DNA from 4 places in the Nonomuraea sp. NPDC050663 genome. Region 3 is predicted to be linked to each of the others. Evidence: riboswitches for the same ligand, from Rfam matches in the RefSeq annotation. Region 3 holds a riboswitch; each other region holds the start of a gene.
What was found. A riboswitch is a leader RNA that binds a small molecule or an ion and turns the genes downstream of it on or off. The one in region 3 is predicted to bind cyclic di-AMP.
Positions count from the first base shown of each region.

Region 1: linked by a shared signal. The riboswitch ahead of ACIBH1_RS13295 (coiled-coil domain-containing protein) and the one ahead of ACIBH1_RS14785 (hypothetical protein) in region 3 are both predicted to bind cyclic di-AMP.
Region 2: linked by a shared signal. The riboswitch ahead of ACIBH1_RS38610 (NlpC/P60 family protein) and the one ahead of ACIBH1_RS14785 (hypothetical protein) in region 3 are both predicted to bind cyclic di-AMP.
Region 4: linked by a shared signal. The riboswitch ahead of ACIBH1_RS16730 (C40 family peptidase) and the one ahead of ACIBH1_RS14785 (hypothetical protein) in region 3 are both predicted to bind cyclic di-AMP.

Region 1 covers NZ_JBITGL010000004.1:17,503-22,585, reverse strand. The annotation lists gene ACIBH1_RS13310 (DinB family protein) at 1-417, opposite strand, end outside; gene ACIBH1_RS13305 (MmcQ/YjbR family DNA-binding protein) at 429-797, shown strand; gene ACIBH1_RS13300 (class I SAM-dependent methyltransferase) at 799-1,452, opposite strand; gene ACIBH1_RS13295 (coiled-coil domain-containing protein) at 1,535-2,482, opposite strand; cyclic di-AMP (ydaO/yuaA leader) riboswitch at 2,486-2,624, opposite strand; gene galT (galactose-1-phosphate uridylyltransferase) at 2,692-3,738, opposite strand; gene ACIBH1_RS13285 (DeoR/GlpR family DNA-binding transcription regulator) at 3,735-4,514, opposite strand; gene ACIBH1_RS13280 (50S ribosomal protein bL37) at 4,635-4,712, shown strand; gene ACIBH1_RS13275 (TetR/AcrR family transcriptional regulator) at 4,731-5,083, opposite strand, start outside.
Region 2 covers NZ_JBITGL010000017.1:160,113-165,195, forward strand. The annotation lists gene ACIBH1_RS38595 (RDD family protein) at 322-792, opposite strand; gene ACIBH1_RS38600 (RDD family protein) at 893-2,446, opposite strand; gene ACIBH1_RS38605 (amino-acid N-acetyltransferase) at 2,533-3,093, opposite strand; cyclic di-AMP (ydaO/yuaA leader) riboswitch at 3,347-3,484, shown strand; gene ACIBH1_RS38610 (NlpC/P60 family protein) at 3,496-4,548, shown strand; gene ACIBH1_RS38615 (LuxR C-terminal-related transcriptional regulator) at 4,578-4,790, opposite strand.
Region 3 covers NZ_JBITGL010000004.1:318,301-323,383, reverse strand. The annotation lists gene sigJ (RNA polymerase sigma factor SigJ) at 1-582, shown strand, start outside; gene ACIBH1_RS14790 (NADP-dependent oxidoreductase) at 588-1,532, opposite strand; cyclic di-AMP (ydaO/yuaA leader) riboswitch at 1,674-1,810, shown strand; gene ACIBH1_RS14785 (hypothetical protein) at 1,972-2,826, shown strand; gene ACIBH1_RS14780 (alpha/beta fold hydrolase) at 2,925-3,779, shown strand; gene ACIBH1_RS14775 (hypothetical protein) at 3,781-4,152, opposite strand; gene ACIBH1_RS14770 (roadblock/LC7 domain-containing protein) at 4,152-4,532, opposite strand; gene ACIBH1_RS14765 (hypothetical protein) at 4,562-5,083, opposite strand, start outside.
Region 4 covers NZ_JBITGL010000004.1:831,413-836,495, forward strand. The annotation lists gene ACIBH1_RS16720 (branched-chain amino acid aminotransferase) at 1-724, opposite strand, end outside; gene ACIBH1_RS16725 (3-isopropylmalate dehydrogenase) at 845-1,876, opposite strand; cyclic di-AMP (ydaO/yuaA leader) riboswitch at 1,976-2,122, shown strand; gene ACIBH1_RS16730 (C40 family peptidase) at 2,135-2,719, shown strand; gene ACIBH1_RS16735 (class I SAM-dependent methyltransferase) at 2,745-3,557, shown strand; gene serA (phosphoglycerate dehydrogenase) at 3,987-5,083, opposite strand, start outside.

The sequences.
Region 1 (5,083 bases), 300 kb from region 3:
GTAGATCCACCGCACGGAGTACTCCCCTCCCGAACGCGGGTGGACGACCACGTCGTCGAGCGTGACCTTCTCGCCGATGGCGCGGGAGGCGGCGACCTCCTCCCGCCACAGGGCGAAGGCCGACTCGCGAGTGTCGTCGGCGGCCTTCGTGAAGTCGGTCTCGCTCCCGTCGGCGTGCCAGAAGTGGGGCGGCGCGTTCTCGCCGGCGATCACGCGGCGGAACCAGCCGCGCTCCACGTCGGCCATGTGGCGCAGGAGCCCCATGAGCGACAGCGGCGACGGCTCGATGTTCTGCTGCCGCAGTTCCTCGTCGCCGAGCCCTTCGCACTTCCAGGCCAGCGTGTCGCGCTGGTGGTCGAGGAAGGCCTTCAGCGTCTCGTACTCGGGAGCGATGTGTGGGGTCTCAGCGCGTGTCATAGCGTTTGATTATGGACCCGCTGGAGGAGCTCCGCCGCCGGTGCATGGCGATGCCGGAGGCCACGGAACGCGTCAGCCACGGCGAGCCGACCTGGTTCGTGCGCGGCAAGAAGACGTTCGTCATGTACGCCGACCACCACCACGACGACCGGCTGGCCTTCTGGTGCGCGGCACCGCCGGGAGTGCAGGAGGAACTGATCGCCGAGGATCCCGAGCACTACTTCCGCCCGCCGTACGTCGGGCACCGCGGCTGGCTGGGCGTCTACCTCGATGTGGAGGTCGACTGGAAGGAGGTCGGCGAGATCGTCGCCGACGCCTACCGCTGCGTGGCGCCCAAGACGCTCGTGGCGAGGATGAACGCCGACCGCCCGGAGGCGTGAGTCAGGCGCGGGCGCGCACGGCCAGGATGTTGGGCACGGCGTGCTCGCGCGGCTCGTGGACGCTCTCGATCGTCAGTCCCGAGGCGATGAAGGCGTTGAGGAAGTCCGACAGCGGCAGGTGGTTCATCCCGACGCGGTCGCGCACACCCTGGGCGTTCCACCACGGAGCTCGCTCGTGCCAGCCCCGCTGCCGGTAGGTGTGGTGGACGACCACCCCGTCCTCCATCACCTGCACGTGCGGCCCGTTGAAGCAGGGATGCACGCCGTAGAAGACGAAGACCCCACCGGGGCTGAGCACCCTGGCGGCCTCGCGCAGCATGGCGGGGAAGTCGGGCAGGTCGGTGGAGGTCCACAACGACACCACGGCGGGCAGGCTCGAATCGCGCAGCGGCAGGCGCCCCGCGTCGGCCTGGAGCAGCGGGCCCCCGGTCCTGGTCCTGGCCAGGCGCAACTGGTCGGCCGACCGGTCGAGGCCGAGCGGGATGCGTTCGGTGTCGCGGATGACCTCGAAGTACTGCCCCGTGCCGCATCCCAGGTCGAGGCAGAGCCCTTCTCCCGGGCCCAGGATCTCGGCGAGCGGCGCGTAGTTCATGCGGTAGAAGGAGGAGTTCCAGGTGTCGTACCAGTCGGCCAAGCCGTCATAACGAGCCTTCATGGGACCAGCTTCACCCACGGAACGGGACAAGGAGCACCCCACCCAGGCGTCCGCGCCAGATACCTGGGTGGGGCACGGCTGTTCAGAGCATCGAGATGTGCACGTGGTCGTAGTGGTTGGCGGTGATGCCGCCCCGGTCGGACATGGCACGCCACCCGCTGCCCTGGTTGATCCGCTGCTTCCAGATCACGTATTTCACGCCGAGCTTGTCCATGTTCTTCACGGCCCAGGCGGCCACCTGGTCGCCGAGCGTGTTGCCCGCCGCGCTCGGCATGGCGCCGCCGGAGCTCATCATGAAGTCGCACGCCCTGCCGAGCGGGTGTTCGCCGCTGTTGTCGACGCGGTAGCAGCCGACGGAGAACTGCAGGGCGAAGTTCTTCTGGACCTCCGCGCGCATCAGGCGGGTGCGCGGGGTGATGTTGTCGGAGCCGCTCGGCAGTTCGGGGGCGAAGCTGCCGTCGGAGCGGCGGCCGGTGCCGTACGGCACGAGGTCTTCGAGCTTGTCCTTGATCTCGCCGATCAGCTTCTCGGCCTCCTTGCGCTGGCTCGCCAGCTCGGAGGTCTCGGTCTTGATCTGCGCGGCAAGGGCGGTCGCCTGCTCGGCGGCCTGCTGCTTGGCGTCGCGGCCGGCCTTGACGCCGGCGATGGCGGCCTTCTGCTCCTCGGTGATCTCGTTGAGCACGGCGGCGCCGGCGCTGGAGTCGGGGGTGAGGAAGGGGGTCACGCCGGGGTTGCCCTGGTAGTGGAGCTGGGCGATCTGGCTGATGAGCTTGTGCGCGTCGGCGAGCTGGGCCTCGGCCTGGACGAGCCGGTCTCTGGCGGCCTTCTCGTCCTTCTGCGCCTTGGCCAGGGAGACCCGCTTGGCGTTGTAGGCCTCGAGGAGCTTGTCGATCTTCTTGTCGAGGCTCGTCAGCTCGGCCCGGAGCTTGGACTCGCTCGGCTTGGGATCGGCCGCGGCGGGGGAGCCGCCGACGGTGAGCGCCACCGCGGTGCAAACCACCGCGGTCAGCATTGCGGACTTGGCCGCCAAGAGCCTTCCTCTCCTCCTGCCGACCGGGTTAGCTGACGGGTTCGGGCGCGGAGAGCTGCCCTACCACCGAAGTGGATTCACCCCAGGTGCGATGGGTCCCCGGTTCCCGGGCGACGCGCCCGGGATTAGGCGTGCGACGGCTGTGACAGCCGGTGCGAGAGGGATACTAACGGTAAAACGGAGGTAACGCGACTCCAAGCCGAGACCGCTTAGAGATCTACCTGAGACCTCAGAAGATCGGCGGCCATCTCCGGGGGCACGTCGTTGACGAAGGCGCCCATCGCCGACTCCGATCCGGCCAGGTACTTCAGCTTGCCGGGCGCGCGCCGGATGCTGAACAGCTCCAGATGAAGATAGGCCAGGTCACGGCCCTGACGGACCGGCGCCTGGTGCCAGGCGGAGATGTACGGCATGCGCACGTCGAAGAGCCCGTCGAAGGCGCGCAGCACGCTGGTGTAGAGCGGCGCGAAGGCGGCACGCTCCTCCTGCGTGAGCGCGGGCAGGTCGGGCACCTGGCGGTGCGGGTAGATGTGCACCTCGAACGGCCAGCGCGCGGCGTGCGGCACGAACGCCGTCCACAGCTCGTTGGCCGCCACGACCCGCGGTCCTGCACGCTCGGCGCGCAGGACGTCGGCGAAGAGCGTGGGGGTCTTGGCGGCCGCCGCCAGGTGGCGCCGGGTGCGCGGGGTCACGTACGGGTAGCCGTAGATCTGCCCGTGGGGGTGGGGGAGCGTGATGCCGATCTCCTCGCCCCGGTTCTCGAAGCAGAAGACCTGCTCCACGCCCTCGATGCCGGACAGCTCCGCCGTACGGTCGGCCCAGGCCTCCATGACCAGCCCCACCTGCTCGTCGGAGAGCTGGGAGAAGCTGGAGTCGTGGTCGGAGGTGAAGCAGACGACCTCGCAGCGGCCCACGCCGGCCCTGGAGCCCTCGGGATAAGTGCCCAGATTGGTGGAGAACGACGGGAAGCGGTTCTCGAACACGACGACGTCGTAGTCGGAGGCGGGGATCTCCGACGCGCGGCCCTCGGTCGACGGGCACAGGGGGCACTCGTCGGCGGGAGGCAGGAACGTGCGGGTCTGCCGGTGGCTCGCGATGGCCACCCATTCCTCGGTCAGCGGGTCGAAGCGCAGCTCCGAGGCGAGAGGCCGCGGGTCGAGCGGACGGTGGTCCACGGCGCTTCTGTCGGCGTCGTCGCGACGGTCGAAGTAGATCAGCTCCCTGCCGTCGGCCAGGTGCGTGATGGTGCGCTTCACTTCGTGTCCTCCGCGATCAGTAGTTCCCCGGCGCGCTCCGCCAGTTCCATGCGCGCCTGTTCGTCCAGGCCGGCGTCGGTGATGACGACGTCGGCGCGAGACAGCTCGGCGATCGTGCTGATGCCGACCGTCTGCCACTTGGTGTGGTCGGCGGGCACCACCAGGCGGGCGGCGCACGCCACCAGTGCCCGGTCGGTCTCGGCCTCCAGCAGGTTGGGGGTGGTGAATCCGGCGCGCAGGCTCATGCCGTGCACGCCCAGGAAGACCGTGTCGACGTGCAGGCTGCTGATCGCGGCCACGGCCACGGGGCCGACGAGCGCGTCGGAGGGCGTGCGCACGCCGCCGGTCAGCACCACCGTGCGGTCGTCGCGCTGGTTGCGGTGGAAGACCTCGGCCACGGGGATCGAGTTCGTGATCACGGTGAGCTCCGGCACGTCGACCAGGTGGTGGGCCAGCGCCCAGATGGTGGTGCCCGCCGACAGGGCGATCGCGGTGCCGGGGCGGACGAGCTGGGCCGCGCGGCGGGCGATCGCCTCCTTCTCGGCCTGCTGGCGGCTGGTCTTGGCGGCGAAGCCCGGCTCCTCGGTGGAGCCCGGGCCGCTGATCGTGGCTCCGCCGTGGACCTTCTCCAGGAGCCCGCGTTCGGCGAGCACCTCCAGGTCGCGGCGGATGGTCATGTCGGAGACGCCCAGGTCGCGAACCAGCTCGGAGACCCTGACCGCGCCGTGCCGCCGGACCCGCTCCAGGATCGTCTGCTGGCGCTGCTGTGCGAGCATCGGGCCTCCTTCCAACACATTCCACCAAATTATGACACGCCTGTGTTGAAGTGTGAGCGGTTGACCGGGCCGGGATCCCGCGAGACGTTGTGACCTACACCACATCCTCCTGGAGGTGCCATGGCCAAGCGAGCACGCAAGAGCAGGGCACGCAAGAAGAAGAAGGCGAACCACGGCAAGCGCCCAGCCTCGCGCTAGCCGTACGGCTCGCGGGTGTCAGGGGGTGCGCCAGGCACCCACGAGCCGCGCCATCTGCTCGGCGTAGAACTCGCCGAACTCCTCGCGCCCCATTCCGGTGACCGCCTGCGCGAGCTGGGGGAAGACGACCCCCGCCGCCGACATGGCGAACATCGCGATCATCGCCGCACCCGGATCCACGTCGCCCGGCAGCTCGCCCGCCTCCTGCCGCTGCCGCAGCTCGGCCACGTTGCGCCGCATCTCCTCGACGAACGCCGGGTCGGGCGGCGCCTCTCCCAGGCCCTCCCAGACCATCAGGCGGCCGAAGTCGGGGTTGGCCGCGTTGGCCCGCACGTAGGAGGCGATGAGCGTGCCGAGGTCCTGGTCCGGCT
Region 2 (5,083 bases), on a different contig from region 3:
CGGCCCGCAGCCTCCGACTTGACCAACTTCACCACGCCATAGATGAAGACGGCGGCCACGACAGTGGGCGGAAGCAACGCAGTGATTACATCGGTAACGGCTTGCATTCGTCCTCGACTCCACGGGGGGCACTTAATGCACAAGCAACACCACGGACGTGCGGCGCTGCTACGCGCCGCCGGACAGTACACGACCCTAGCGCGATCGACGTCCCACCCGCTCAGCGGGGGTGATGGGACACCACGTGCTCAGCCTAATACCAGTCTGGGCAGAGTTCTTACCGGATCATGGGAAATCTACGCAATTGTGTTGCTTGCCACGTCATCGTCCATCTTTGACCACTACCGTTCCAGCCCAGCGGTCATCGAGTCCTCGCTGGCGGGGCTTGTCGATCAAGATGAACAACCCCACGGCGAACACCAGCATTCCGGCAAGCAGATTGGCCAGCGGAATGCCCATCACGATCGCCGGGCCCGGATAGAGCAGGGCCCGTTTCAGCGCGGCGGTGCGGGTGTGCGGGGAGACACGAATCTTCATGATCGACTTACCGAAGGTGCGGCCACGCCTGGAAAGGGCGAGCCACTCATAGCCGGTATAGGCGGCGCCCGCCAAGAACCAGGCGCCCACGACGATCAGGCCATCCGGAAGGCCGACAGTCCGGAAGAAGAGCCACAGCAGGATGGACAGAATGTAATAGAGGACGCCGAAGACGAGCGCCTCAATGAGGCGCGCCGCGAAGCGTTCCCACCATTCGGCGGGGACCCCACGCGTCCCTGGCGGGGTCTCGGTCATATCCACTCACCTCCCACCGGGCTATATCGCACATTTTGGTTCGGGCCCGGGTACGAAACAGGGGCCGGCATCTGCCGGCCCCCGTTTGTGCTCGGTCGGGTTACTTGACCTTCACGACCACGGTCTTGGCCCACTTGTCGGCGAACGTCTGCTGAAGAGGCTTGTCCCACAGCAGCGAAGCGCCGTTCACGGCCACCAGCAGTCCGCCCAGCCCCATTCCGAAGGGAAGGAAGAAGGCGAGGCCGTAGAGAATGTAACCGCCGTAGGTCACCAGCGCCCGCTTGAACGAGACGTCCGTCGGCAGACCGCCGGGCTGCACGGGGCCGCCCACCTGGACCACCTTGATGCCCATGATGATCTTGCCGACCGTCTGGGCCTTCAGCTGGTTCATGAAGAAGTCGTAGCCGACCCAGACCGCCGTCGTCACGATGGCGATGACGAGGTAGTAGAGGACCCAGCTGCCGCTCGATCCGCCCGTCGCCCAGTTGTAGCTCGGGACGAGGAAACCGAAGATCGCGGTCAGGATGCCCGCCACGACTCCGAGGATCACGCCGTCGACGATCCTGGCCACCAGGCGCTGCCACCACTCGGCGAGCGGGGCGGGGGCGCCGGGAGGCTGCACGCCCACCGGCTGGTGCCCGTAGCCGGGCTGCTGGCCGTAGGCGGGCTGGCCGTACTGCTGCTGGCCGTAGGCAGGGGGCGTGCCGTACTGCTGCTGGCCGTAGTCGGGCTGCTGCTGGCCGTACGCCGGCTGGGCGTAGCCGGGCTGGGTGCCCTGACCGTACTGCTGGCCGGAGGCGGGCTGCTGGCCATAGGCCTGCTGACCGTAGGCCTGCTGCTGGTCGCCGTAACCCTGCTGCTGGTCGCCATAGCTCGGCTGCTGCTGGCCGTAGCCTTGCTGCTGACCGTAGCCGGGCTGCTGGCCGTACTGCTGGCCGGAGGCGGCCTGCTGACCGTAACCCTGCTGCTGGTCGCCATAGCTCGGCTGCTGCTGGCCGTAGCCCTGCTGGCCCGACGCCGACTGCTGGCCGTAAGCCTGCTGCTGGTCGTAGGCCTGCTGCTGGTCGCCGTAACCGGGCTGCTGCTGGCCATAGCCCTGCTGGCCGTAACCCTGCTGGCCCGACGCCGACTGCTGGCCGTAGGCCTGCTGGTCGCCGTAACCCTGCTGCTGGTCGCCGTAGCTCGGCTGCTGCTGGCCGTAGCCCTGCTGCTGACCGTAGCCGGGCTGCTGGCCGTACTGCTGGCCGGAGGCGGCCTGCTGACCGTAACCCTGCTGCTGGTCACCGTAACCGGGCTGCTGCTGGCCGTAGCCCTGCTGGCCCGACGCCGACTGCTGGCCATAGGCCTGCTGCTGGTCGCCGTAACCGGGCTGCTGCTGGCCGTAACCCTGCTGGCCGTAGCCTTGCTGGCCGTAGCCCTGCTGCTGACCATAGCCCTGCTGCTGGCCGTAGCCCTGCTGCTGCTGGCCGTACGGCTGCTGCTGGCCATAGCCCTGCTGGCCGTAACCCTGCTGCTGGCCGTAGGTGCCGTCTTCGGCGCGGTAGCCGACGACGGTCACGTCTGGGTCTGCGTTCTGCTGTCCGTATTCGGGAGCCCGGGGCTTGTCGTTCTCATCGGGATCACCCTGTGGATACGGCGGCTGTCCGGTGCTCACCGTGTCACCTCACTTCGAGTTCGCATGTGGCACATGTCAGGACACATGCTTGCTGCTGCCCAAGGTATCGGCATAGGTATCAACAATCACCTTTCCCCTTGGTCAACACTCGCGTCATTTGCCGCCAGGTGCAGCAGCATCCGAGTGTTGCCGAGGGTGTTCGGCTTGACGTGCTCCAAGTCGAGAAACTCGGCCACGCCCTCGTCATAGGAGGCCAGCAGTTCGGCGTACACCTCGGGCGACACGGGGGTGCCGTCGATGGGCAGGAAGCCATGTCTGGCGAAGAAGTCAACCTCGAAAGTGAGGCAGAAGACCCGGCGCAGGCCGAGTTCGCGGGCGGTGGAGATGAGTGCGGCGACAATCCGGTGGCCCACGCCCGTGCCCCGGAGATCGGGATCCACGGCGACCGTACGGATTTCCGCGAGGTCCTCCCACAAGACGTGCAATGCGCCGCAGCCGACGACTTTTCCATCGTGTTCGGCTACCCAGAATTCCTGGACATCCTCATAGAGGGTGACGGTGGCCTTCTCCAGAAGCCGTGGCCCGGCACCGGCATAGGTGTCGACGAGACGCTTGATCGTCCGTACGTCGGCCGTGCGTGCACGCCTGACGAACGTCTTGGTCTCGCGCTCGGCGACCTGCTCCATGAGGCTCCAGCGTACCGATCTATTTACGGCTAGCCCCTATCTCCGGCCTGCTCGGCCGCCGAGCCCCAGGAGTCACCGCTGGTCACAGCAGTCCCAAAGCACCGTAAACTGCGCACAACACTCGGGTGACCGCGCGTGCGCGTGATCCTGGCGTGATCCGGACGATGCCAAACCTCAACGGAATTCGCAGTTCTGGTTGAGCAGGAACTGATCGTGCACTAGTGTCCAGCGTCGATATCCCTTTGTGATCCTGCGGGGGGATGCGCCCAATCCCCTCGTCGGGGGAACCGGGGAACCACAAATGCACCTGGGGTGAGTCCGAGCAGCCGCTCGGTAGGGCTGCTCCGGCCCGAACCCGACAGCTAACCCGGTCGGCGCGGTGAGAGGAGAGGTGGCTGCTTGGTGAAGCGCACACGCGGTCGTGGAGGGAAGTCGGCGGGCAAGCACGCCCGCCCCCCGGAACACCCCGCGCTCGCCGCCCGGCGCGGCAGGCGGGTCGTGGCCGTCTGCGCGGCCCTCATGGCGCTGACCGTCGCCTTCCCGCTGGGATCCGCGGCGGCCGATCCCGAGCCGACGATCAACGAGCTGGCCAAGCAGGCCGAGGGGCTTCACACCCAGATCGGGCAGCTGACCGAGCAGTACAACGGCCAGCGGGTGAAGCTGAAGGACGCCGAGAAGACCTCGGCCGAGGCCCAGAAGACCCTGGCCAGCCGCCAGCGCGAACTCGCCACCAAGCGCCGTACGGCCATGCTGCTGGCGCAGAGCGCCTACATCTCCGGCGGGTACGACCACGCGATGGCCTTCAGCCAGAAGGGTGACCCCGACACCTTCCTCGACAGCGCCGCCACGACCTCCGCCCTGGAGGAGCAGCACAGCGGCCAGCTCAAGGAAGTGGCCCAGGCGATGAACAAGGCGACGCAGGCGGAGAAGGACGCCACCGCCAGGATCAGCCAGGTGCAGGAGCTCATCTCCGATCTCGACGGGCGGCGCGACAAGATCGTCAAGCTGGTCGCCAAGGTCGAGAGCAAGCTCTACTCCGATGCACTCGCCCAGGCCAGCAACCGCGGCCGCGCCGTGCGCGTCAACCTGCCGATCATCGGCAGCGGCAAGGCCGCCGAGGCCACCCGCTGGGCGCTGACCCAGCAGCTCAAGCCGTACGTGTGGGGAGCCGAGGGCCCCAACTCCTACGACTGCTCGGGTCTGGTGATGGCCGCCTACCAGAAGGTCGGAATCAGCCTGCCGCACTACACGGGCGATCTCTGGACGGCCGGCAGGCATGTTTCCAAGGAGGAGCTCAGGCCGGGTGACCTGGTGTTCTTCTACAGCGACCTGCACCACGTCGGCATCTACGTCGGCGGCGGCATGATGGTGCACGCCCCGCAGACCGGAGATGTCGTCAGGCTGGCCCCCATCGGCCGCCGCCCGTGGGCGGGAGCCGTACGTATCGCGGACTGACGCCCGTCAGCCGGAGACCAGCCGACGGCCTAGATAAGCTGACGGCGCGCAGCCCAGGCGACCGCCTCGATGGCGGTCGCCACTCCGATGCGGTCGCAGATGACCCGCAGACGGCGTCGTACGGTCCGCCCGCTGATGTCCAGCCTGCGGCCCACCCGATCGACCGTGACGCCCTTGGCCAATTCACCGAGCAGAGCCAGATCGGCCCGGCTCAACTCAACGCCCTCGGTGAGTAAATCCATCCGGAGCCTCCCCCCACTGCAGAAGCCGGCGGTGTCTCGCCCGAGCGAAACGGTAAACGCATTCTGGAAAGGTCGTCAAGGTGGGCCATCTCCCCACTTGACCAGCGCTATTGACGTGATCAACACAATGTGAACTACTCACGATATGTCAGAACACGTCGTGATGAGCCGGGAGATCTCGACAATGATCCTGACACCCGGGCTGCGTGCCTCGTGACCGCAGCGGATCTCCTCGGCTTCGATCCCGCCGACCCCGAGTTTCTTCGCGACCCATACCCAACTTACGGCCGCCT
Region 3 (5,083 bases):
GACGAGTCGATCAACATGGCCCTGCTCGTCGTGCTCGACTCGATGACCCCGGCGGAACGGGTCGCCTTCATCCTCCACGACGTCTTCCGCTACTCCTTCGCCGAGGTCGCCGACATCGTCGGGCGCAGCGACGCCGCCTGCCGCCAGCTGGCCACTTCGGCGCGGCGGCGGCTGCGCGACGCCCAGGTCGCCTCCTCCGCCCCCACGGCCCGGCGCGCCGCCGTCGTCAGGGACTTCAAGCAGGCATGGGAGGCCAAGAACATCGAGGCGCTCGTCGGCCTGCTCGACCCCGACGCGACCGTGGTCGCCGACGGCGGCGGCCTGGTCAGCGCGGCGCTCCATCCGATCGAGGGGCGCGAGCAGGTGGTGCGTTTCGCGCTCGGGCTGGCCGGCCGCGCACCGGGCCTGACCCTGGTGGAGAGTACGGTCAACGGGCAGCCCGGACTGGTGGCGCAGAACGACGGGGTCACGGTGGCGGTGATCGCCTTCGAGATCACGGACGACCAGGTGACCCGCATGTGGGCCGTCCGCAACCCCGACAAGCTCCGCGCGTGGACCCGGGGAGCCAGGCGGCCGGAGTAGGGCGTTCAGGCGATCTTGACGATCGTCTTGCCCCTGGCGCCGCCCGCGCGGTTGCGGGTGACGGCGGCGGGGGCCTGCTCCAGCGACACCTCGGCGTCGATCCGCACGCCGTACAGCCCCGCGTCGATGAGCGAGGCGAGCGTCTCCAGGAGCGAGGCGCTGGAGGTGTTGGTGAAGTTGACCGCCCTGACGGAGCGCTCCGTCAGGGAGCCCACGTCCGCGACCCCCTGGGTGGTCAGCGCGGCGCCTCCCGGCCTGACGAGGTCGGCGGCGGCCGCGAAGCCCGACGCGTCCTGGACGAGGTCGAAGAGGATGTCGACGCCCTCCGGGTGCAGGGCGCGCACGGAGGCGACCACGGGGCCCGCGAGGTGGTCGACGGTCTCGGCCGCGCCGTACTCCCGCATGAGGGGCGCCATGTCGGCCCCCGCGGTGACGATCACGTGGGCGCCGAGGGTCGAGGCGAACTGCGTGATTCCCTGGCCGACCCCGCCGGTGGCGCCGATGATCAGGACCTTCTGGCCCGCGGTGACGCGGGCGCTGTCCACCAGGTTGTAGGCGGTCATGGAGGCGATCGGGACGGCGGCGGCGTTCGGCAGCGGCAGGGAGCGGGGCGCGAGCGCGACGGAGCCCGCCTTGGTGACGGCGTACTCGGCATAGGAGCCGCCGCCCGAGGCCAGGTCCATGAACTGGCCGTAGACGGCGTCGCCCGGCCGTACGACATCCACCCCTTCGCCCACGGCCTCGACCACTCCTGAGCCGTCGACGCCCATGATCAGCGGGAAGTGGTGGGGCGCGGAGTCCTTGAGCATCCCGTCGGCGACCTTCCAGTCGAACGGGTTGAGCCCGGCGCCGCTGAGCCGTACGAGGACCTGACCGGGGCCAGGGGCGGGCTTCGGCACTTCCATCAGTTCTGGGCTCGCCCCGAAGCGGGACACGGCGACAGCTTTCATGCATCCCATGAAAACAAAGGGGATCCAGCGGCCGGAAAGCCGGGTTGGACCTGGCATTTCATCACCATTAGAGGTAGATCTTTTGCCCGATTTATGGGATTAGTTTGGCAATTGACCGTTTCTTGGCCTACTGTCCATGGAGTCAGGCAGACGCCGAGTCCCGCACCGAGCGGGAGCCGGGGACCCACTTATCTGGGGTGAATCCGACCAGCGAGTCGGTAGGGCATCTCCACGCCCGAACCCGTCAGCTAACCCGGTAGGCGAGATGGAGAGGAACACGCCCGTGCATCACCTTTCAGTCGCAGCGGTATCCGGGAACTGAGTCCCGCCTTTTAACGATCTTTTGCGCCTCGCGTAGCGACCGTCCGGCACAGAGCCCGGCTACGCCCATCTGATCAGGCGCCTTTCCCCATCCCCGCACAAAAGGATTCAGCTTTTCATGGCACCCCGCATTGGCATGCGTACGTTCACCCTGCTCACCTCCGGCGTCCTGGCCGGTCTCATGACCCTCTCGGTCCCCGCTCACGCCGACGTCGAGATGACTCCGGTGGCCAAGCAGGAGCAGAAGCAGATGCTGCTCAAGGGCTCCACCACCGCCTCGTACTACTGGGACGACGGCTCCGGCCGCAACGGCGACACGGGCCTGCCCGCCAGTGGCCACCCCATGCAGAAGGGCCTCGCCGCGAGCCCCAGCTGGCCGCTCATGACCGAGGGCTACGTGATCTACAAGGGCAAGAAGGCGCCGTTCTTCGTCGGCGACCGCGGCCCCGGCACCCCCTCCAACCGCGGCATCATGCTCGACCTGGACGCCAAGACCTTCGCCTACCTGATGGGCGGCAGCTTCAACACCAGCAGCCTGACCGTCAGCGGTGTCGGCGGCCAGGGCCACGCGAAGGTGGAGTACGTCATCACCAAGTGGGGCAACGGTTCCGGCAAGAAGAACCACCCCGTGGCCTTCTCCACCGGCGCCTACGGCCGCAAGGACGGCAACCCGGCCAAGCCGCTGCCGCTGAGCGCCGCGCAGACCGCCGCCAAGGCCGCCGCCGAGGCGGGCAAGAAGGCCGACGCCGCCAAGGCCGCCGCGCCCAAGCCGGCCGAGAAGTCCGACGAGGACACCACCGTCGCCGCGGCTTCGGCCGAGGCGCCCCCGGTGTCGAACATGGCCGCCAAGGAGAACATCGACGGCTCCTCCGACACCAACGCCGCCGGCCTCGTGCTGGTGGGCGGGCTGGCGGTGCTGGGCGGCGGCCTCTTCCTGGGCCGCGACCGCATCAAGAAGCTCGCCAAGCGCTGAGCCTGCACGGACCAAAGGGGACGTCCCGCTGAATCCCCCTTTCAGCGGGCCGTCCCCTTTACCTCGTGCGAACAGAATGACATTCTGTTCGCGTGACCATGAGCGCGAAAGCCAATGGCCTGGAACTGGCCTACGACAGCTTCGGCACCCCCGGCGACCGCCCGCTCCTGCTCATCATGGGACTCGGCTCCCAGATGATCATGTGGGACGAGGCCTTCTGCGAGCTGCTGGCCGAGCAGGGCCACCACGTGGTGCGCTTCGACAACCGCGACGTGGGCCTGTCGACCCACCTGCACGAAGCGGGCGTCCCCGATCTGGGCGCCGCGCTCTCGGGCAACGCGCAGTCGCCGTACCTGCTCGCCGACATGGCGCTCGACACCGTCGGCCTGCTCGACGCGCTGGGCTGGCCCGCCGCCCACGTGGTGGGCGTCTCGATGGGCGGCATGATCGCCCAGGAGCTCACGATCAACCACCCCGACCGCGTGCTCTCCCTCACCTCGATCATGTCCACGCCCGGCAAGGCGGGACCGCCCACCCCCGAGGCGAGCGCCGCGCTGTTCTCCCCGCCGGCCCCCGACCGCGCCACCGCCGTCGACCGCGCGCTCGCCGTCTGGTCGGTGATCGGATCGCCCGGCTACGAGCCGGACCGCGAACGCATCGTCAAGCTATCCGGCCTCGCCTACGACCGCGCCTACGACCCGGCCGGCACCACCCGCCAGCTCGTGGCCATCCTGGCCTCCGGCGACAGGACCGAGCGCCTCGCCGAGGTGGACAAGCCCACCCTCGTCCTCCACGGCGAGGCCGATCCGCTGATCCAGGTGGACGGCGGCAAGGCCACCGCCGCCGCCGTCCCGGGAGCGCGGCTGATCACCTTCCCCGGCATGGGCCATGACCTGCCGCGCCCGCTCTGGGAGCGGTTCGTCACGGAGATCACCCGGCTGACCCGCGGATAGGTCAGACCTCGAGCTTCTCCTCGATCACCTTCAGCTGGTGACGGGCGAGGGCCAGGTTGGCACGGCCGCGGTCGAGGGCCAGGTAGAGGAACAGGCCCTTGCCCCCGCGGCCGGTCATCGGCCGGATGATGTGGTAGTGCGTCGACAGCGTGATGAGGATGTCCTCGATGGCGTCCTTGAGGCCGAGGGTGTCCATCGTTCGCATCTTGGCCTTGACGACCTCGGTGTTGCCGGCGGCCGCGACCTGCAGGTCCAGCTCCTTCGAGCCGCCCAGCACGCCGAGAGCCATGCCGCTGCCGTAGTCGACCACGCACGCTCCCAGTGCGCCGTCGATGGCCATCATCTCCTTGAGGGAGACGTCCATGCTTGCCATCACTTTCCTCCAGATTCGGATGCGATGGCGGCCAGCTTCGCCGCCGTCTTCCTGCCCTCCAGCCGCAGCAGCCCGAGATTGGCCCCGGGCTCGGCGACGACTGCGAGGACGATCGTGGGGCCCGCCGCGTAGAACGCGGCGAAGCCTGCGCTCCCGGAGACCACCGTCTCCTCGAGAGCGCCCTTTCCGATGAGGCTGAGCATGCGCCTGCTGAGCGCGAGCAGGGCCGAGGAGAGCGCGGCGGTCTGCTCGGCGCTCTGGAAGCCCGACTCGCAGGCCAGCACCAGGCCGTCGACCGAGCAGGCGATGCCGCTGCCTATGCCAGGAGTGCGCTCGCGCAGGAGGATGAGCTCCTTCAGCACCTCTTCGCGCAGCTCCATCGATGGTCTCCTTCTGAAGGGGAGGAACCTCACGCCAGCTCCTCCAACGCCTTCCTGAGCCGTAGCAGCACATCCAGGTCGGTCGGGACGTGGGGCTCGGCGGGCAGATCCGTCCGCACCCGCCTGGGCAGGGACGCGGCCCGCTGGACCTCGTGCACCAGCAGCCCGGCCGCCGCCAGTTGCCGTACGGCGAGCAGCACCTTGGCCGCCGGGCGCCCCAGCTGCCTGGCCAGCGTCAGCGGTGTCGCCTCGCCGTCGGCGTTCAGGAGCACCTCCCACTGGAGGGAGGTGATCATCACCCTGTCGCCAGGCAGCCGCCGTACCGGGACGACCGGTGCGGCGTCGAGCTCCGCCGAAGACCAGGCCCGCTCCAACTCCGCTCGCCTCCTGCCGGACTCTCTGATCAGCGTGGACACCTCGAAGAACCACTGCGGTCCCAGCCAGTGCTCGGCGTCGGGCACGAACTTGGGCCGCGGGCTCTTGACGGGTAACAGGAAGAAGGCGGCGTCGAGCGTCGCCGTCAACGCGCAGTACTGCAGCTCGGCCTTGCT
Region 4 (5,083 bases), 510 kb from region 3:
TCCCGCCCATCTCCTCGACGTAGCGGTGCTCGTGCGAGTCGAGCCAGACCACCTGGTCGCAGCCCTGCTCGACGGCCTGGCGGGTGGCGACGAACGCGCCCGCGTAGTTGCCGCCGCACTTGGCGGCGCCGGTGCCGCCGGGGGCGGCGCGGGTGTACTCCGTGGACAGCCACACCGACACCGGCTTGAGCCCGCCGGTGAAGTAGGAGGCCGCCGGCGAGGCGATCACCATGAACTTGTAGCTGCGCGAGGGGTAGTTCACGCCCAGCCCGACCTGGGTGGCGATGATGAACGGCCGCAGGTAGAGGCTGTGGCCCTCGGTGGTGGGCACCCAGTCGCGGTCGGTCTGGACGAGCAGCTCCAGCGCCTCGACGAAGGTCTCCTCGGGCAGCTCGGGCATGGCCATGCGCTGGCACGACAGGTTGAAGCGGGCGGCGTTGGCGTAGGGCCTGAACGTCACGATCGAGCCGTTGACCTGGCGGTAGGCCTTGAGGCCCTCGAAGAGCTCCTGGCCGTAGTGGAAGACCGAGGTGGCCGGGTCGAGGGTCAGCGGGCCGTACGGCATGAGCCGCGCGTTGTGCCAGCCGAGCTCTTCGGTGTAGTCGATCGAGATCATGTGATCGGTGAAGTGCTGCCCGAACCCGGGACTGGAAAGTACCTGCTCGCGCTCCGCATCGGTGCGCGCGTGGTCGGAGAGCTGCACATCGAAGCTGAGCTGAGTCATGGGATTCCCTTCATGAACGACTGCGTGACCAATACTAGGACGTAAAAAGAAATACCCGGCAGCTGTCCAGCCACCGGGCATTCGGGGGTGGCCGAGCGCGGAGGGCGCCCAGCCGTGCGGCTAGGCGCCGCCGGCTACTCGGGTCGCGATGTCGTCGCCGATCCGGCCGGTGCTGCGGCCAGGGGTGCGGGCGAGGATGTCGGCGGCGACGGCCTGCTCGACGCGGACCGCCTCGGCGGCGTGGCCGAGGTGGTCGAGGAGCATGGCGACCGACAGGATCGTGGCGGTCGGGTCGGCCTTGCCCTGGCCGGCGATGTCGGGGGCGCTGCCGTGGACCGGCTCGAACATGCTCGGCGCGGTGCGGTCGGGGTTGACGTTGCCGCTGGCGGCCAGGCCGATGCCGCCGGCGATGGCGGCGCCGATGTCGGTGATGATGTCGCCGAACAGGTTGTCGGTGACGATCACGTCGAAGCGCGCGGGGTGGGTCACGAAGAACATCGACGCGGCGTCGACGTGCTGGTAGTCGGTGGTGACCTCGGGGTAGTCGGCGGCGACGCGCTTGACCGTGCGGGCCCACAGGTCGCCGGCGAAGGTGAGCACGTTGGTCTTGTGGACCAGGGTGAGGTGCTTGCGCGGGCGCGACTGGGCCCTGTCGAAGGCGTAGCGCACGACGCGCTCGACGCCGAAGGCGGTGTTGAGCGACTCCTGGGTGGCGACCTCGTGCGGGGTGCCCTTGCGCAGCACGCCTCCGGCGCCCGCGTAGAGCGACTCGGTGCCCTCGCGCACCACGACCATGTCGATGTCTTCGGGCCCCGCGTCGGCGATGGGGGTCTTCACGCCGGGGAAGAGCTTGACCGGGCGCAGGTTGACGTAGTGGTCGAGCTCGAAGCGCAGCTTGAGCAGCAGGTCGCGCTCCAGGATGCCCGGGGGCACGCTGGGGTCGCCGACGGCGCCGAGCAGGATGGCGTCGAAGCCGCGCAGCTCCTCGAGCACGGAGTCGGGCAGGGTCTCGCCGGTGCGGTGGTAGCGCGCGGCGCCGAGGTCGTAGTGGTGGGTGTCGAACTTGACGCCCACGGCCTCCAGGACCTTCAGCCCCTCGGCCACGACTTCGGTGCCGATGCCGTCTCCGGGGATCACTGCCAAACGTGTCATGCGCAGCACTTTACCGGCCTGTCTCGCCGTACGAACACACATCTCAGGATTCGGACACAGGTAAATGTCTGATTTGCGCCCTTTTGACCATTTCGTTAGAGTCCTGACCTGCCTAATCCGCCGCGCCGTCCGTGGCGGAGCCGGGGACCCACGTTCCCCCGGGGCGAATCGGCGGTTTCCGCCGTAGGGCCGCGCTTCCAGGTCCGAGCCCGTCAGCTAACCCGGCCGGCCCCGTGGAAGGTCAATCCCCTGTCCTCCTTGCGCCTCGCCATGCTCGTGTCCGCTCCCCTCGGACTCGCGCTCGTGCTCACCGCCTCCCCCGCCTCCGCCTCCGCCCCCGAGAAGCCCGTCACCCTCACGCTTGACGGCGCCGGGATCAAGGAGATCCGCGACAAGGCCCTCAAGCCGCCCGCCTGGAAGAAGGCCCTGACCTTCGCCATGGCCGAGCGCGGCACGCCGTACGTGTGGGGCGGCGCCTCCGGCAGCGGCTACGACTGCTCGGGGCTGATGCTGCGAGCCTACGAGAACGCCGGCATCGAACTGCCGCGCACCGCGGCCGAGCAGTACTCAGCCTTCGACCGCAAGATCTCCTGGGACGACCTCAAGCCCGGCGACCTGGTCTTCTTCTCCGGGCTCGGGCACGTCGGCATGATCAGCCGGCCCGGCTACATGGTGCACGCGCCGCACTCGGGCGACGTGGTCAAGGAGGAGAGGCTCAGCGGCTGGCGCCGCCAGGCGTTCGTGGGCGCGGTGCGGCCCGACCCCAAGGGCGTCACGATCTGGGCGGCCCAGCTCAAGCAGAGGCGGGCCCCCGCACCCGCGATGCTCACCGCGAGCCTGTGAGCCCTTCCCGATCTATCGTGGTGGCATGGAGAAGATCCGGCTGACCGGCGCGCAGGCCACCATGCTGGCCACCCTGTACGGCAAGGCCGTCGACGCCGGCTCCCCCCGCTCGATCCTGCACGACACCATGGCGCTCGACGCGGTCAGGAAGATCGACCACGATTTCTCCCAGGTCGGCATGAAGCCCGGCGACGCCGCCACTGTCGCGCTGCGCAGCCTCCACTTCGACGGCTGGACGCGCGAGTTCCTCGCCGCGCATCCCTCGTGCACCGTGCTGCACCTGGGCTGCGGCATGGACACGCGCGTCTTCCGCGTCGACCCCGGCTCCGGCGTGCGCTGGTACGACGTCGACTATCCCGACGTCATCGACCTCCGGCGCAAGCTCTACCCGGCCGATCGTCCCGGCTACGAGCTCGTCGCGGCGTCGGTCACCCCTCCCGGCTGGCTCGACCAGGTGCCGGGAGACCTGCCGGTGCTCGTGGTGGCCGAGGGCCTGACCATGTATCTGCGCGAGGAGGAGGGCCGCGAGCTGTTCCGCCGCATCGTGGAGCACTTCCCCGGCGGGCAGTTCGTCTTCGACGCCTTCAGCCGTCGCGGCATCAGGATGCAGAGGATGAACAAGCCCGTCCAGGTCGCCGGGGCGACGCTGCACTGGGGTGTGGACGGTGCGGCCGAGCTGACCTCCGTCCACCCCCGGCTGCGCTGCCTCGACGCGGTGAGCGCCTTCGACATCGGAGGTTACGACCGGGTGGGGGTGCGCTACCGGGCGTTGGTGGGGGTGGCCAGGATGTTGCCGTTCATGCGGCGCATGGCCGTCATGTACCGGCTGGCGTTCTAGTCACTCGCTGGGGCGGCCGCCGTTGTCGCGGCGGTCCAGTGACAGCTGGACGGCCTCGACCGCCTCGTTCTCGGTCTCTTCTGGCGCGTTCCAGGAATACATCTCGTACATGAAGTGACTCGTCTCGCTTCGCGGGCGTTGGCTGGGAAATGTCGGACTCCGGTCGCGAATCCAAACCGGGCCTGGGTCCCTCGGTCCGGGTCACGGACGTCCGGGAGGGGGACTTAACGGCCGACACGCGCCACTCGCCGCGGCGAGTCGTCGACCTGCCCTAACAGGCCTCGCCGCGGCAGGTAATAAGTACGAGTACCTGGCGCATCCCCGTCAGGATAACCCGGTTGTCTCGTAGGACGTCCTACTATCTCATATCCTGAGACAACAAAACGGCCGGCGCCTCGTGACGAGACGCCGGCCGTACCAGGGAACGGGCTAGTCGGCCAGGTCGACCGAGCGTCCGCTCTCGGCGCCGATCTCGCTCACGATCTGGTCGAGTACCTCGGCCGGGAGGGCCGAGTCGACGGTGAGCGCGATGAGCGCCTGGCCGCCCTTGGTGTCGCGCGACACCTGCATCGAGGCGATGTTGATGGAGTGGTCGCCGAGGATGCGGCCGACCACGCCGACGATGCCGGGACGGTCGGCGTAGGCGAAGAAGGCCAGGTGGTCGGTCGGCTCGATCTCCATCTGGTAGCCGTTGACCTCGACGATCTTGGTGATCTGCCGGGGACCGGACAGCGTGCCCGAGACCGAGACCTGGCGGCCGTCGGCCAGGACGCCGCGCACCGTGATGACGTTGCGCCAGTCGGGGCTCTCCTCGCTGGTGACCAGCTCGACGGTCAGGCCGCGCTCCTTGGCGATGAGCGGGGCGTTGACGTAGGTGACCTGCTCCTCGATCACGTCGGCGAAGACGCCTTTGAGGGCGGCCAGCTCGACCACGCGCACGTCCTGCGTGGCGATCTCGCCGCGCACCTCGATGTCGAGCTTGGTCGCGCTCTCGCCGGCCAGGGCGGTGAAGACGCGGCCCAGCTTCTCGGCGAGCGGCAGGCCCGGCTTGACGTCCTCGGCGACGGCGCCGCCCTGGACGTTGACGGCGTCGGGCACGAACTCGCCGGCGAGGGCGAGCTTGACGCTGCGCGCGACCTGGGTGCCGGCCTTCTCCTGGGCCTCGTGGGTGGAGGCGCCCAGGTGCGGGGTGACGACGACCTGGTCGAGCTCGAAGAGCGGGTGCTCGGTCATCGGCTCCTTGGAGAACACGTCGAGCCCGGCGCCGGCGACGCGGCCCTCCTTGATCGCGGAGTAGAGCGCGTTCTCGTCGACGATGCCGCCGCGGGCGACGTTGATGATGCGCACGCTCGGCTTGACCTCGTGCAGCTCCTTGTCGCCGAGCAGGCCCAGGGTCTCCTTCGACTTGGGCAGGTGCACGGTGATGAAGTCGGCGGTCTTGATGGCCTCGTCGAGGCTGACCAGGCGCACGCCCATCTGCGCGGCGCGGGCCGGCGGCAGGTAGGGGTCGTAGGCGATCAGCTCGA